DNA from 3 places in the Burkholderia oklahomensis C6786 genome. Region 1 is predicted to be linked to each of the others. Evidence: predicted binding sites of a transcription regulator. Region 1 holds the regulator's gene; each other region holds the start of a gene.
The links. The regulator FNR, encoded in region 1, switches genes on or off when oxygen is low (the NO sensors DNR and NnrR bind a similar motif). The targets are predictions, from matches to a motif close to TTGATNNNNATCAA.
Positions count from the first base shown of each region.

Region 1 (5,504 bases):
CCGCGCCGTGCTCGGCCGCGCGAACTTGTACGGCAGTTCCTGCCGATCGAGATAGGCCTGGATCGTCGGCCATTGAGCGTCCGCGAGCAGCATTTCGCAAACGTGCGGCATATCGGGCGAGGCGCTGTCCACGCCGATCAGGTCCGGCAGCGAGTACCGGTCGGCGTCTTCGGTCAGCAACTCGAGCACGACATACGGCATAGGTTTCCTCCTTCTCCGGTTGAACGAAACGAACAAGCAGGCGCAGCGGCTACGCCCATCGACACGCATCTCCGGCGCCAACGCCTGCCGTCCTCCATCGAGCGCCGCACGAAACACAGGGAACGGTATCGCCCGATGCGTTTCAAACCAGCATCGGCTCGCGTCGGCAGGCGAGCCAGCCCGAGTTCCAGCCAAGTCTATTACGGCGTCGAGGAACGCGGCGCGAGCCGACCCGGTCGATACGCAAATCGCGCGCAAAAAAACCGCCGCGCTCGATCGAAACCGGAAAAGTCCGACGCCGCGTTTACTCGGCTGCGTCAGTTCGCCGCATCGTAGTCAGTAATCGTTTACTTTGTAAAAAGACATCGTCAAACTCGATCGGCCGAACGGCCGATCTTTTCTCAACCGCACCACGGAGACATCATGTACCAGCGCATTCTTGTCGCAGTCGACGGCAGCGAAACGGCACGCCACGCATTCGACGCGGCGCTCGACATCGCGAAGACGAGCGGCGCGGAATTGCAGCCCTTCTACATCGTGGAAAACGCTGCGATCTACTACAACGTGCCCGGCTACGATCCGTCGATCCTTCGCACGCAACTGCTCCAGCAGGGCAACGATCTGGCGAAGGAATTTGCGCAGAAGATGCAGGAAGCCGGCGTGAAGGGCGCGATGAAAATCGGCGAAGCGTCGTCGCTCGCCGACGTGCCGTCGCTCATCGTCGACGGCGCCAAAGCGTTCGGCGCCGATCTGCTCGTGCTCGGCACGCACGGCCGCCGCGGTTTCAAACGGCTCGTGCTCGGCAGCGTCGCCGAACAGTGCGTGCGCCACTCGGCGCTGCCCGTGCTGCTGATCCCGTCCGCCGCCCATCCGGAAGATCGGGACAGCTGACCGAACGCAACGGATGCGATGTTTCGCCGCAACCGCGCGTTGCGGCCGAACAAGGAAATCGCACGGGGAGTCGCGGCGTTTTGTCGCTAAACAGGCTTTGTCCACGATGGGACAATGGCTTTACCGATTCAACCTCAGAGCCATCCATCATGCTTACGCCCGTCGCCCGACCCGCCGCCGCCGCTGCTCCCGTCCATGCCTCCAGTACGTGGGCACCGCGTCAGGCCGCGCACTGTTCGACGTGCGCGATGCGCCATCTCTGCATGCCCCAAGGGCTCGCCCCCGAGGCGCTCGCGCGCCTCGAATCCGTGATCTGCACCGCGCGCCCGGTCCGCCGCGGCGAAACGCTGTTCCGCGAAGGCGATAATTTCGACAACGTGTACGCGGTTCGCTCAGGATCGCTGAAGACCATCGCCACACGCCACGACGGTCGCGAGCAAGTCACCGGGCTGCATCTCGCGGGCGAAGCGCTCGGCCTCGACGGCATCTGCGACGACGCGCATCCGCGCACCGCGGTCGCGCTCGAAGACAGTTCGGTCTGCGTGATTCCGTACAGCGCGCTGAAGACGCTATGCTCGGAAGCCGGCACGATGCAGTTGCGGATGCACAAGCTGATGAGCGAGCAGATCGTCCGCGAGACGTCGCAGACAATGGTGCTCGGCTCGTTGAACGCCGAGGAGCGCGTCGCGGCGTTCCTGCTCGACGTGTCGTCGCGCTACATGAAGCGCGGCTATTCGCCTAACGAATTCAACCTGCGGATGACCCGCGAAGACATCGGCAGCTATCTCGGCATGACGCTCGAGACCGTCAGCCGCACGTTGTCGAAGTTCCACAAGCGCGGGCTGATCGAGATGCAAGGCCGGATGGTCCGCATCGTCGATTTCGACGGCCTCCACCGCCTGTAACCAGGCGCGGCTCGTTTTTCATCGCATCGCATCGAATCAATCGAGAAACTGCGCGGCGCGCTTCTTGAGCGCCGCGCTGAACTCGTCCAGCCAGCCGATCGACAATCGCCAGCTCTGCCAGTAGAGCTCGACGTCGATGCTCTTTCCTTCCGACAAATCGACGAGTTCGCCCGCGGCGATCCGACGCTCGACCATTCGCTCCGGACACATTCCCCAGCCCAGCCCCGCCTCGCACGCGCGCAGATAGCCGGCGACGTGCGGAATCCAGTGCTGCGGCGGATCGAGATCCACACGCGTCACGCGCCGGATGAAGCGCGCCTGCAGGCCGTCCTTCGGATTGAACATCACGCACGGCGCGCGCCGCAGCGCGTCGCGGTTGATGCCTTTGCCGAAATAGCGCGCGTAGAACGCGGGCGAGCACACCGCGTGATAACGCATGCGGCCGAGGCGCGTCGAGCGGCAGCCCTGGATCGGCTCGGCGAGTGCCGTCACCGCGCCCTGCACGCTGCCGTCGCGAATCCGCTCCGCCGTGTAGTCCTGATCGTCGATCACGAGATCGAGCAGCGTGCCGCTTTCCGCGCAGAACGGGCCGACCGCGTCGACGAACCAGGTCGCGACGCTGTCGTCGTTGACGGCGACGCGCAGTATCGGCCATGCGCCCGTCTCCACGCCGGCGAATCCGGGCATGTGCCCGGACAGCTCGGCTTCCAGCATCCGCACGCGCTCGGTGTGGCGGCACAACAGCGCGCCCGACGTCGTCGCGACGCACGGCTGCCCGCGCTTGACGAGCACGCTCCCCACTCGCTCCTCCAACAGCTTCACGCGCTGCGACACCGCGGAAGGCGACACGTTGAGCGCTTTCGCCGCCCGTTCGAACGAGCCGTGACGGATCACTTCGGCGAGCGCATCGAGCAACGCGTAGTCGAGCATCAGTTTTCCTTAATCAGCATTAGATGATTTAGCTTTTCTTACCCAGGCGATCAACGCAGACTAGCGCCTCCTGCTCCATTAGTCCATCGCCTGAAGCAACAACGAACATGAACTGGATCGCTTTTTCTCACGGCGCGATGCTGTGCGCATCGCTCATCGTCACCATCGGCGCGCAAAACGCGTTCATCCTTCGGCAAGGAATCATGCGCTCGCACGTCGGCAAGATCATCCTGCTCTGCACGCTGTCGGACATGATCCTGATCGGCGCGGGCGTCGGCGGCGCGTCGGTGCTCGTCGAGCGCTATCCGGCCTTCGTTCACGCGGTGCTGTACGTCGGCCTCGCGTATCTCGCATGGTTCGGCCTGAGCGCGCTGCGCCGCGCATTCAAGCCCGGCCACGCGACGCTCGACGCGACGGGCGCCGCCGTCGCGCCGCCCGCGCAGCGCGCATGGCCGATCGTGCTGATGACGCTCGCGTTCACGTGGCTCAATCCGCACGTTTATCTGGACACGTTCCTGTTGATCGGCACGGCCGGCGCGCGCGAGCCGGAAGGCGCGCGCAGCGCGTTCGCGATCGGCGCGATGGCGGTCAGCGCGATCTGGTTCGTCGCGCTCGGATACGGCGCGCGGTTGCTCGCGCCGTGGTTCAAGCGCGCGCTCGCATGGCGCGTGCTCGACGGCGCGATCGGCAGCATGGTGCTGTTTCTCGCGGCCGTGCAGTTGCGGTGAGGGGGTGATGGGTTTCGCGCGGCCCGCGAGCGCGTGCGTCGCGCATGTCGCAGGCTGCGGCGGTCGGCGCGCCGCATGCAAACGTCGAGATTTCCCGCAGCTCGATCAGCGCGGCGTTTGCCGCCGAATCGAATATACGACGGGTCGACGCAGCGGACGCCCGCCCGCAAGCGCGGAACGATCGCAATCGCGCGAAGCCGCTCGCTGCATGCCGATCCTGCACATGACGCGTTGCGACCGAAGATTCGCGGCGGCCGTCCGCGCGAATACTTCGCTTGGCTGAATACTGTCGAAATCGTCGATGAGCGCCGCCCGCCCGATCGCGGCGGCGACGCGACCGAGCGGGCGCGAGGCTGGCTAACGCGATTAACGCTTGCGGATCAGCATGTCCGGGGTGAGCTGGCCGCATCCGTTCGCCCCCAGCATGGCCATGTTGCGGTCCACTTCCTCCTGCAACAGGCGGATCGCATGCGCCACGCCGGCCTCGCCCGCCACGGCCGCCGCGTAGTTGAAGGGCCGCCCGACGAACACCATGCGTGCGCCCAGCGCCAGCGCCTTCAGCACGTCCGATCCTCGCCGAAAGCCGCTGTCGATCATCACCGGATAATCGCCGCCCACCGTCTGCACCACGTCCCGCAGGATCCGCATCGGCGACGAAGCGCCGTCCAGCTGGCGGCCGCCATGGTTCGAAAGGATGATGCCGTCGGCGCCCGCCTCGCGCGCGATGACGGCATCCTCGACGCTGAGGATGCCCTTGATCACCAGATCGCCTGTCCATTGCCGGCGGATTTGCCGCACATGCGTCCAGTTGAGGTGGTCGCGCGCGGAGAAATCCCGCAGCACGTTGGCGGAAAGGATCGGCGCGCCGCGTGTCGCAAACGAATTCTCGAAGTGGGGCATGCCGTGCTTGAGCAGCGTGCGCGCGAAGGTGCCGAGCAGCCAGCTCGGCCGCGTCAGTCCGTCCCAGAAAAGGCGCAGGCTTGGGCGCAGCGGCGTGGAAAAGCCCGTGCGCACGTTGTTTTCACGGTTCGCGGACACCGGAATGTCGACGGTGATCACAAGCGTCCTGTAGCCGGCACGCGCGACGCGCTCGAGCAATGCGCGAATGCGGCTCGCGTCTCCCGGCAGGTACGCCTGGAACCACGTCCCCGGTGCGGCGGCGGCAACTTCTTCCAGCGGAATGAGCGAGGAACCGCTCATGATGGAGACGATCCCCGCGCGCTGCGCCGCATGCGCCAACACGACGTCGCCGCGATAGACCGACAGCGCATGGATGCCCATCGGCGCGATGCCGAACGGCGACGCAAAGCGCTGACCGAACAATTCGACTGCCTGCTGCCGCTGGGAAACGTCGCAGAGCACGCGGGTCACAAAGCCGTATTCATCGAACACGGCGCGGTTGTCGTCGCGGGTGCGGTTGTCTTCGGCCGCGCCGCTGACGTAGCCGAAGATCGGACGCGGCAACACGCGACGCGCCTTGGCCTCGAAGTCGTGCAGACTCAGTACGTCCTGCAGAACGCGCGGCGGCTTGCCGAGGCTGGCCACAGGCCGGCTCTCTTCCACGATGGGGGAGGTAAGGGAGGTCATCTATGGGCTTTCCTGAAGCGACGCTGCCATTCTATGCAGCCGAAGTATCGATAAAAAGCGATAATCTTCAAATAAAATCGTTCGATAAAAGCGAAGAACCATGGCAACTCCGACGCTCAAGCAACTGGACGCCTTCTATTGGGCGGCGACATGCGCCAATTTCTCGACCGCGGCGCAGCGGCTTCATCTGTCCATTTCTTCGTTGTCCAAGCGGATCAACGAACTGGAGCAGGTCATGGGGCGCACGCTGTTCGACCGCAGC
Region 1 covers NZ_CP009556.1:568,515-574,018, reverse strand. The annotation lists gene BG90_RS20555 (hypothetical protein) at 1-201, opposite strand, end outside; gene BG90_RS20550 (universal stress protein) at 625-1,092, shown strand; gene fnr (fumarate/nitrate reduction transcriptional regulator Fnr) at 1,242-1,997, shown strand; gene BG90_RS20540 (LysR family transcriptional regulator ArgP) at 2,034-2,927, opposite strand; gene BG90_RS20535 (LysE/ArgO family amino acid transporter) at 3,035-3,655, shown strand; gene BG90_RS20525 (alpha-hydroxy acid oxidase) at 4,022-5,242, opposite strand; gene BG90_RS20520 (LysR family transcriptional regulator) at 5,343-5,504, shown strand, end outside.

Region 2 (5,504 bases), 170 kb from region 1:
TCGACGCGCGGCGCAGTGTCGCGTCGATTTCGCGCGACAGGCGGCGGGCCGCGCGCTCGCGCACCGTGCGCCGTTGCGGGCCGTTGCCGCGTATGGCGGCGGCGCGCACCAGGCGGCGCGTGCCGCGCGACTCGTCGGCGGATTTCGCGAGCTTCGGCGGGCGCGAACGGCGCATCTGTCACCTCCGGGGATCGTGGCCACGCGGGATGCGGGCGCCATCGGCCGTGCGGCTGCCGACAGCCGTCGAGGCCGCCGCGCCGTGGATGCGCCCGCTGTCATTCGACCCGATTGCGGCGGGCGTCGGCTTGACGTGGGTCAAGCAAGCAGGCGTGCGCTTGCCGCCAGCCCTTACGCGCCGTCTTCGTCGCTCGCCGCCCCCGCGTCGCGCGCCACATCCGCCCGCCGGATCGCGACGCTCTTCAGCTTCGCGCGCCACGCGCCGAACAGCAGCGCGTTGATCTCCTCGAGCGAGTGATGGCCCGCGAGCGTCAGCGTGTTCGCGACCCCTGCGTCGACATACGGCTGCAGCGCCGCGCGCATCGCGAGACGATCGCCCGGCGCGACGTCCGCGTCGGTCGCGAAATAGTCGGGCAGCGCGACGCGCTCGCCGCGCAGCGCCCGGAACAGCCGGTGCGCGTGGTTTTCCGCGCGCATCACCGGCGCGCCGGTCGTGCCGGTGCGCACCGTCCGGTGTTCGATCCACGCGCGCGCCGGCTCGATGCCGGGCGAGCAATTGTCGCCGAACGCGAGGCTCACGCCGACGACGGGCGCGAACGACGTCAGATGGCTGTTGCGCAGCCCGTCGCGCTCGATCGCGTGGCAGACCGCGTGCGGCAGCGGCGGACCCGCATGCAGCGCGTCGAGATGCGCATACCGGTCGCACAGCGGAAACGCGCCGCGCTCGGCGGCGAGTTCGGCCGACGCCGCATACGCGTGATTGCGCAGATCGGACGCGATGTAGCGCGTCATCTCGCGCGCGGCCGGCGAGTCGTAGCGCAGCCGCATCATCGCGAGCATATCGGCGAGCCCCGTCACGCCGACGCCGATCCGCCGCTTCTGATACGACTCGCGCGCGTGCGCGGCGAGCGGCCAGCGCGTGACGTCGAGCGCGTTGTCGAGGAGGCGCACCTCGACGCGCACGGCCGCGTCGAACGCCGCGAAATCGAAACGCGGCTCGCCGCCGGCGCCGAACGGATTGCGCACGAACCGCGACAGGTCGACCGCGCCGAGCATGCAGCTGCCGTACGGCGGCAGCGGCTGCGCGCCGCACGGGCTCGTCGCGTCGATCCGCTCGCGGCCGCGCAGCGGGTTGGCCGCGTCGATCGCGTCGACGAACACGAGGCCGGGCCCTTCGCCGTCGCGCGTCGCGGCGACGATCTCGCGCCACAGATGGCGCGCGGGCACCGTCGCATACGTCCACGCGCCATCGGCCGCGGGTAGCGCGCCGCTCGCGGCATCGTGCGGCGGCGCCGGATGCCGCAGCGTCCACGGCCGATCCTGCTCGATCGCCTGCATGAATGCATCGGTGACGGCCACCGCGAGCTCGAGCGTCTCCCAGCGCGCGTGCCCGCGCTTTGCGGCGACGAACGCGAGCAGATCCGGATGGTCGCAGCGCAGCACCGCGAGTTGCGCGCGGCGGCGTCCGTCGCGCTCGCCGGCCTGCGCGCCGATGCGATCGAACCGGTCGAGCGCCGCGCACACGCCGGGCGATGTCGACTGCTCGGCTTCGGGCCGCGCACTCGCGGGCGGGATCGCCGAGAAGTCGTAGCCGACGTCGCCGCCCATCGCGAGCGTCAGGCGCGCTTCGTCGATCGCGCGGTCGAGGTCGGGATGAAAGCGCGTAAGCGCGGCGGGCGCGCGGATCGGATGGACGAAGCAGCTCGCCATCGTCTGATCCTGCGCGGCGCCCGCGCGCGCCATGATGCGGCCCGCGCCGAGCGCGCCGTTCAGCAGGTTCCGGTAGAAGCGCCGCGCGGCGCCCGAGCGCGTCGCGACGGGCTCCGCGAGCGCGAGCGCGCGCGCGACCCGCGCGCATGCCTGAGCGCGCGATGTCTCGTCCGGCCGCGCGTAGCGGTCGGCGAATACGGCGTCGCAGATCGGTTGGTCGTCCATGTTGCCGATCATGAGGACGAACGAATCGGCGTGGCGAACGGCGCGCGTCCGTTTTTTGATCGTCCGCAAGCGGCGTGCGCGCGAGCCGCGCGCGGCGGCTCAATGCGCGGCGCGGCGCGGGTGTCTCGCGTGCTGCGCTTCGACGCGCGTCCAGAACGCCTCGAGCGCCGGGTAGATCGATTGCCGCCAGCGCGGGCCGAGGAAGAGGTCGTAGTGATCGCAGTCCGGCTCGGTGATCCGTTCGCGCGCGGCGTCGGGCAACGCAGCGCACAATTGCTGCGCGGCATGCGTCTGGCCTGCGCCGGAAATGTCGTCGCGGCCGCCTTCGACCGTGCAGAGCGCGGTGCGCGTGAGCCGCCGCGGCGCGACGCGGCGGCGGCCGACCGACCAGCGGCCGTCCGCGAGCAGGCGCTCGTGGAAGATCACACGGATCGTGTCGAGGAAATAGTGCTCGGTCATGTCGAGCACCGCGCCGTATTCGTTCATCTCGCGCAGGCAGCGCGCGGCGCCGGCGAAGTCGCCCGTCATCCATGCGGCCCAGTAGCGGCTTTCGAGCGCGACGCGCCGCTGCGGATGCGCGACGACGATCGCCGCGTGCTGGACGAAGCCGGGATAGACGCGCCGTCCGGCGCCCGCGTACGGCGGCGGCACGACGTCGATCGCCGCGCGGCGGAACCAGTCGAGGTCGTGTTCGAGCGCGAAGCGGTCGACGAGCGTCGGGTGCGCGCGCGTGTCGATCGGGCCGCCGAGCAGCGCGACGCTCGCGACGTGGACGCCGTGCGCGGCAAGCAGCGCGGCGGCCGCGAGCGCGGGCACCGTCGCCTGGCAGACCGCCATCACGTGCAGCCCGTTCGCATTCGCGCCGGCGATGAAGCGCTCGAGCGTGCGCACGTAGTCGTCGAGGCCGAATGCGCCGGCTTCGGGCGGGACGTCGCGCGCGTTGCGCCAATCGGTCACGTAGACGTCGCGCGTCGCGAGCAGCGTCTCGACGGTCTCGCGCAGCATCACCGCGTGGTGCCCGGCGAGCGGCGTGCACAGAAAGACCGCGGGGCGCGCGGCCGCGTCGCCGTCGAGCCGGCGCGCAAATTTGCGCAACGAGCAGAACGGCGTGTCGTCGACGATGCGCTCGTCGATCGCGACCGCCGCGCCGTCGACCGCGACCGCCGAGATCGCGAACGGCGGCGGCACGGGGACCGCGTCGGCCGCGCGCGTCATCGGGCCCCATGTCGGCCAGCCGGCCGTGCGCGCGCTCGCGTCCGCGCGCTGCGCGGCGCCCGTCCACGGCTGGCACGCCCGGACCAATTCACGTTGCGCTTCAAGCCACGCGTAAAGCATCGAATCTCCTTGCTGGCGTCGCGGAAGCGGGCCGCGCGGCGGCGCGCGCAGGTCGCGAGAGGCGGAGTGCGCGGCGGCCGGCGCACGCGGTCGGCGGTCGGCGGCGGCCGGCGGGCGATCGGCGGGCGCTCCAGGCGCTGAAGCGGGCGCCGCTGCGAAGCCTGCTGTCGACGGAGGCCGTGCGCGATCCGTTTGCCGCGGCGCAACGAATCCGTTATCCATCGTGTATCGGATTGGGACAGAATAGGCCGGCGGACGCCTCATCGCCAGATTAAAAGCCGCGCTCGCGGAGCTTTTGACGATCGTCAAGCAGGCGGCGGATGGCGGCGGTCGATCGTGCGGCGACGGGGGCGGCGTCATGGCGATGGGGGCGCATCCGTCCCGACCGATCGCGGCCGCCGTCGCGGCGCGGCGATGCGGGAGGCTCCGCGGCAACGCCGCGGTTTGGCGGCGTTGCCGCGCCGCAATCGCTCGACGGCGAAGCGCGTCATCCCGCAATCATCCGACGCAAGACGTTGCGGTGGCCCGAGCATGGTGGCATCGTGGCGTGAACGCGCGTTCCGGCGCGACGCCGCGCCTTCGCCGCGGCGCACGCCGATTGACTCAGGTCAACGGCGGCCGACCGGCGCGGCATACGCTACGCGACATTCGGCCGGCGGCCGAGTGGCGTCGTGGCGGATCGCGTGAAAACGGAAACGGATCGCTGTTGTCCGGACTCAGGCGCGATCGCTTGCCGGGCGCGGCGCACGTAGTGCACACGGCGCACACGGCGCAAGCGCCAAGCGAAGCACCACGCATCGCCCCAACGCCACGGCGGCGCGGATCCGAGGCGGCAAACGCAGAAAACGGAGGATGGGATGGCAGCGTTCGACGAGCATCAACTCCAGGTTCTGAGCGGTCTGTTGAACGCGTGCAAGCAGGCGCTGCAGGCGGACGTGCGCACATGCGAGCGGCATCGCGCCGACGAGCCGTACGCGAATCTCGCGGGCCAGGCGCCTGACGAAGGCGACGAGGCGAACGCGGACCTGTTCGTCGACGTCGACCACGCGCTGATCGGCATGAAGCTCGCCGAGCTGCGCGACGTCGACGCCGCGCTGCAGCGGATCGCGCGGCGCAGCTACGGCTTCTGCGCGGACTGCAAGCAGCCGATCGAATACGAGCGACTGCTCGCGCGCCCGACCGCGTCGCGCTGCGCGTCGTGCCAGCACGCGCACGAGCGGCAATTCGCGACGCAGCCGAGGTCGTCGCTGTGAGCGGCGCGGCCCGACCGCGCGCCGCGTTCGCCGTGCGCTTCTCCACGACGGGAGGCGCCGATGCGTGATGCCGACTATCTGCTCGTCGGCGGCGGAATCGCAAGCGTCACCGCCGCGCGGTCGCTGCGCGGCGAGGACGCGTCGGCGAGCATCGCGATCCTGTGCGGCGAACCCGTCCTGCCCTATCAGCGCCCGCCGCTCAGTCAGGAATTCCTGATCGGCACCGAGCAGGCCGCGACCATCACGCTGCACGACGCGGCGTTCTACGCGTCGCAGCGCATCGATGTCGTGCTCGGCGCGCGCGCCGAGCGTCTCGATCCCGCGAAGCGGATCGTGCGCGCGTCGAACGGCGCGGCGTTCCGCTATCGCAAGCTGCTGATCGCGACGGGTGCGACCGCGAAGATGCCCGCGCTGCCCGGCGTCGAGCTCGACGGCGTGCACGTGCTGCACACGATCGCGCAGGCGCAGACGCTGAAGGACGCGGCCGCGCACGCGCGCCGCGCGACGGTGCTGGGCGGCGGCTTTCTCGGCGTCGAGATCGCCGCGACGCTGCAGGCGCTCGGCTTGCAGGTGACGCTCGTCGAGCACGAGCCGCATCTGATGCCGACGCTGCGCGCGCCGGCGCTCGCGAGCCATTTCGACGCGCTGTGCAAGGCGCGCGGCATCGACGTGCTGACGAGCCGTGAAGTGCGCCGCGTGCTCGGCGCGCAGCGCGTCGAGGCGGTCGAGACGAGCGACGGCGAGACGCGGCCGTGCGATCTGTTCGTCGCGGCGGTCGGCGTGACGCCGAACTGCGGCTGGCTC
Region 2 covers NZ_CP009556.1:401,066-406,569, reverse strand. The annotation lists gene BG90_RS19920 (bifunctional aminoglycoside phosphotransferase/ATP-binding protein) at 1-175, opposite strand, end outside; gene BG90_RS19915 (ribonucleotide reductase N-terminal alpha domain-containing protein) at 349-2,181, opposite strand; gene phaZ (polyhydroxyalkanoate depolymerase) at 2,212-3,447, opposite strand; gene BG90_RS19900 (TraR/DksA family transcriptional regulator) at 4,305-4,700, shown strand; gene BG90_RS19895 (FAD-dependent oxidoreductase) at 4,761-5,504, shown strand, end outside.
Region 2: BG90_RS19900 (TraR/DksA family transcriptional regulator) is a predicted target of FNR. The motif match lies at 4,046-4,059, and genes of this name have one in related genera.

Region 3 (5,504 bases), 380 kb from region 1:
AGCTTCGCGGCGATGTCGACCGCGAGGCGCGTCGCGCGCGCGTCGAGCTCTTTCGCGCGCTGCGCGGCGTCGGCTTCCGCCTGTGCGCGCGCCGCGTCGCGCAGCGCCTGCGCATCGGCGCGCGCTTGCTCGATCAAGCGCTCGCGCTCGGCGGCCGCCTGCGCGAGTGCCGCCTTCAATGCGTCGTCGCGCGCCGCGGCGAGCGACGCGCGCTCGGCATGCACGCGCTCGTGCTCGGCGCGCGCGGCGTCGCGCTCGTGCGTCGCATCGTCGATCAGCTTGCGCGCGGCGGCCTGGCGCTTCGCGATGATGTCGCTGACCGGACGAAACAGGAAGCGCGACAGCAGCCACACGAGCACGACGACGTTGATCGCCTGCAACGCGAGCGTGGACCAGTCGATTCGCATCGCGGCCCCCTCGTCACTTGACGAACGGGTTCGCGAACAGCAGCAGCAGCGCGACGACGAGGCAGTAGATCGCCATCGTCTCGATCATCGCGAGCCCGACGAACAGCGTGCGCGACACGGTGCCGGACGCGTCCGGCTGCCGCGCGATCGCGTCCATCGCCGCGCCGACCGCGCGCCCTTCGGCGAGCGCGGGACCGATCGCGCCGAACGACACCGCGAGCGCGGCCGCCGCGATGCTGACCACTTCGATGAGATTGTTCATGAGTTCTCCTGCCCGCGCCGCGGCGCGGAAATTTCGTCACCGGACACGGCCGCGCCGATGAACACCATCGACAGCACCATGAAGATGTACGCCTGCACGGTGCCCGTCAGCAGATCGAGCGCCATCAGCGGAATCGGCACGAACAGACCGGCGAGCGACAGCACGATGCCGATCACGAATACGCCGCTCATCACGTTGCCGAACAGACGCACGATCAGCGAGAACGTGCGCGTCAGCTGCTCGACGACGTTGAGCGGAATCATCACCCACGTCGGCTCCGCGAACGTCGCGAGATAGCCGCGCAGGCCGCGCACGCGCACGCCGTAATAGAGCGTCGCGGCGAGCACGATGAGCGCGAGCGCGGCGTCGGTCTCGAGATGCGCGGTCGGCGGCTCGACGCCCGGCACGAGCGATGCGCTGTTCGCGCAGAACACGAGCGCGAAGATCGTGCCGATCAGCGCGCGGTAGCGCGCGGGCGGCGTCTGCATCGTGTCGACGATCTGCGCGTCGATCGTCGACACGAACAGCTCGAGCACGCTCTGCAGCCGCGACGGCGCGTCGACGCTCAGCCGCTTGCGCGCGAAGAGCGCGAGCGCGACGAGCACGGCCATGATCCCCCACGTCGCGAGCACGGGCTCCGAGATGCCGACGGGGCCGATCGAGAACATCGGCACGGTCGACAGCGGCGACGCGTTCATCGCCGCGCTCCCGTCAATTCGCCCGCCCAGCGGATCGCGAACGTGCGCGCGACGAACAGCCCCGCCGAGCCGGCGACGAGCGCGTCGACGCCGATGCGCGCGAGCACGACGAGCACCGCGACCGTGAGCGCGATCCGCACCAGCTGCAGCACGAGCGCCGCGCCCGCGCGGCCTTCGACGAACAGGCGGCTGTTCCAGCCGAGCGACACGAAATGGCACGCGCCCGTCGCGAGTCCGGCGGCGAGCCCGATCGCGACGGCGATGCCGTCGAGCGACGCGCGCGCGGTTTCCCAAATTTCAGTCATCGCGATCTCCGTCTTGTTGATCCTTCATCCAGCGCCATGCGAGCCAGAAGCCGAGCGCCGCGCCGAGCATCAAGAGCGGCGCGGAGAAGAACACGCGCGACGCGAACACGCGATCGAGCCAGCGGCCGAGCGCGAGCGCGGCGAGCGTCGGCGCGAGGATCGTCCAGCCGAGCACGCCGATCTGCGCGAGGCGCCTGCCGAGCGACGGCTCCGGATCGCGCACGCCGCGCGCCGCCCGCCGCGCGGCCGTGCGCGCCGCCTGCTCGACGCGGTCGGCGGCCGGGCCGTGCGCGTCGGGCCGCGCGGCCGGCTGCGCGTCGGATCGGGCCGCGCGCCGTGCGCCGGGCTCGCCGTCGCGCTTCGCGTCGGGCGCGGGCGGCTTCGTCATTCGAGCGTCTCCGGCTTGAGCGGCGCGTGCATGCCGTCCTTCGAATGCTCGGGCCGCAGATATGTGAGCAGCCGCCGCATCGTCTGCGCGTGCAGCCGCGTCTCGTCGACGCGCGCGCGGCGTTTCTCGTCGAGCTGCGTCGCGCGCACGCCGCGCACGATCGCGTCGAGTTCGGCGAGCGACTCGCCGAGCACCGCCTCGCGGCACGCGATCTCGATCCGCGCGCCGCGCGTCACGCGCAGCACGCCGCCGTCGAGCGCGGCGTAATGCGTCGCGCCGTCGGCGGTGCGCCAGCGCGCGACCGATGCGCGCAGCAGCGTGACGAAGTCGACGTGGCCGGCGCGAATGCCGAACGAACCGCTCGCGTCCTCGGCGCGCAGCGACACGATCGGCAGACCGTCGACGCACACGCGCGCCGGCGTCGCGATCGAGAGGCGCAGCTCAGCGGGCATGCGGCGCTCCGTGCGGCGGCGGCGCGGCGGAAGCGGAATCGCGCTCGGGGGCGAGAGTCGTTGCGTTCGTTGCGTTCGTTGCACCGTCCGCGTTCATGGACGACGCGTCGCCCGCGTGGCCGTTTTGCGGCGCGCCTTTCGAGGCGCTCGGTGCAGCGCCCGGCGTCTCGCCTCCCGCGCCGCCAGCCGCAGCAACCGCCGCGCCGCCCATGCCCTCGCCCGCCGCATCCTTCTCGCCCGCCGCATCCTTCTCGCCCGCCCCATTCCCGCCGCCGCCCGCCGCGCCACCGCGCGCAGCCATTGCGCCGCCGCCGCCCGCCCCGCCTGCGCCATCGCGCCGCGCATCCGCTTCGCGCGCCGCCTCTTCGTTGCGCCGCGCGTCGCCGAGCGTGCCGACCATGTACAGCGAGCTCTCGCGCCAGTCGTCGCAGTCGCCGCGCAGGATCGCGCGGCAGCCGGCGATCGTGTCGGCGATCTCGACCGACGCGCCCGCTTGGCCCGTGAACGCCTCGGTCACCGCGAACGGCTGCGTCAGGAAGCGCTGCAGCCGGCGCGCGCGGCCGACGATCCGCCGGTCGTCCGCGCCGAGCTCGTCGATGCCGAGGAGCGCGATCACGTCCTGCAGCTCGCGGTAATGCTCGATCACGCGGCGCACCTCGATCGCGACTTCGACGTGCTCGTCGCCGACGACGAGCGGATCGAGCAGGATCGACGACGACGCGACCGGATCGATCGCCGGGTACATCCCTTCGGCCGCCATCGCGCGCGACAGCACGACCATGCTGTCGACGTGCGCGGCGATCGCGGTGACGGCCGGATCGGTGAAATCGTCTGCGGGCACGTAGACGGCCTCGATCGCCGTGACCGCCGCGCCCTCGACCGACGCGATCCGTTCCTGCAATGCGGCGACCTCGCTCGCGAGCGTCGGCTGGTAGCCGACCCGCGACGGCAGCCGCCCGAGCAGCCCCGACACCTCGGCGCCCGCCTGCACGAAGCGAAATACGTTGTCCATCAGGAGCAGCACGTTCTGCGCGCGCTCGTCGCGGAAATACTCGGCGATCGCGAGCGCGGTGAGCGGCACGCGCCAGCGCGCGCCGGGCGGCTCGTTCATCTGCCCGTAGACGAGCACCGTGCGGCCGAGCACGCCGGAGCCGCGCATGTCGAGCAGCATCTCGTGCCCTTCGCGCGAGCGCTCGCCGATGCCCGCGAACACCGAGATCCCGCGATAGCGCTCGACCATCGCGTGAATCAGCTCCATCACGAGCACCGTCTTGCCGACGCCCGCGCCGCCGAACATCGCCGCCTTGCCGCCCTGCGCGAGCGGCGCGAGCAGGTCGATCACCTTGATGCCGGTCGCGAACAGCGCGGTCGAGCTCTTCTGCTCGGACAGCGGCGGCGCGCCGCGGTGGATCGGCCGCCGCGCGACGTCGGGCGCGAGCGCCGCGCCGTCGTCGCCGGGCTCGCCCGTCACGGTCAGCAGGCGGCCGAGCACCGCGTCGCCGACCGGCACGCGGATCGGCCCGCCCGTCGCGCGCACGGAAGCGCCGCGCCTGAGCCCGCCCGTCGGGCCGAGCGCGAGCGCGCGCACCGCGGCGTCGCTCAGGTGCGCGTGCACCTCGGCGAAAATCGGCGCCGCGCCGTCGATCGGGATCACGAGCGCGTCGTTCAGCGCGGGCAGCGCGCCGCCGTCGAACGCGACGTCGACGACCGCGCCGCGCACCGCGACGACCTGTCCGTCGCGCGCCGCTTGCGTTGCAGCCATGCCGCTCGTCGCATGCAGATCCGCCACCGTCGCTCCCGTCTGACTTGTCCGTCGATGGCTTCACCATAACGGCGCGCGCCGCATGCCGGCTGATCTCGGTCAACAAACGGGAAATCGCCAGATGAATCCGCGCTCGGAATCCGTGCGCGGCGCAATGCGCGACGATTGCGCGGCCGTTACGCGATTCGAGCGGCTTCCATTGATGCAAATCAGATTCCACAGATCTATGCGTCGCTACAGTGGCCGTGTCAGTGATCGTCGACGCATGCCGTCGAAGCGCGCGGCGGGCGACTACGCCCAACGCGCGGCTTCGCGCTCGGCCGGCCGCACCGGCTGCCTCGGTTCGTCATGTCGTCGCCCGCGTAGCGCCCGCCGAAGGAAGCCCGATGGACACACGCCATACCGCCGAACCCGGCGCGCCCGCAGCGCCGCCGCCCGCCCACCCGCCCGCGTCGTACGAGCAGGAAAGCCCGTACCGCGTATTCGATTTCGCGAAGGAAGCATCGCTCGCGAAGCTGACGTCGGGCCTGTCGCCCGCCGCGCTGCAGCTTGCGCTGTCCGACTGGCTGATTCACCTCGCGGCCGCGCCCGGCAAGCGCGCCGAGCTCGCGTCGCTCGCGATGAAGCATGCCGCGCAGCTCACCGAATACCTGTTCGAAGCGGCGACCGGGCACACGCCCGCGGCGCCCGCCCAGCCGTCGCCCGGCGACCGGCGCTTCCACGCGAGCGCGTGGCAGCTCGAGCCGTACCGCTTCTGGTGCCAGGCGTTCCTGCTCGCCGAGCAATGGTGGCGCGCGGCGACCCACGAAGTGCCCGGCGTGTCGCGCCATCACGAGGACGTCGTCGCGTTCTCCGCGCGGCAGATGCTCGACACGTTCGCGCCGGCGAACTACGTCGTGACGAATCCGGAGGTCGCGCAGCGCACCGCGCTGTCGTGCGGCACGAACCTTGCGCAGGGCGTGTGGAATTATCTGGACGACGTCCGGCGCCTGATGACGAAGCTGCCGCCCGCGGGCGTCGAGCGCTTCCAGGTCGGCAAGGACGTCGCGACGGCGCCCGGCCGCGTCGTGTTCCGCAATCATCTGATCGAGCTGCTGCAGTACGGCCCGGCGACGCCCGATGTCTACGCGGAGCCGATCCTCATCGTGCCCGCGTGGATCATGAAGTACTACATTCTCGATCTGTCGCCCCACAATTCGCTCATCCGCTATCTGGTCGGCGAGGGGCACA
Region 3 covers NZ_CP009556.1:953,082-958,585, reverse strand. The annotation lists gene BG90_RS22140 (F0F1 ATP synthase subunit B family protein) at 1-407, opposite strand, end outside; gene BG90_RS22135 (F0F1 ATP synthase subunit C) at 421-669, opposite strand; gene BG90_RS22130 (F0F1 ATP synthase subunit A) at 666-1,367, opposite strand; gene BG90_RS22125 (N-ATPase subunit AtpR) at 1,364-1,672, opposite strand; gene BG90_RS22120 (AtpZ/AtpI family protein) at 1,665-2,123, opposite strand; gene BG90_RS22115 (F0F1 ATP synthase subunit epsilon) at 2,057-2,512, opposite strand; partial or broken gene atpD (F0F1 ATP synthase subunit beta) at 2,787-4,301, opposite strand; gene BG90_RS22105 (PHA/PHB synthase family protein) at 4,661-5,504, shown strand, end outside.
Region 3: BG90_RS22105 (PHA/PHB synthase family protein) is a predicted target of FNR. The motif match lies at 4,474-4,487, and genes of this name have one in related genera.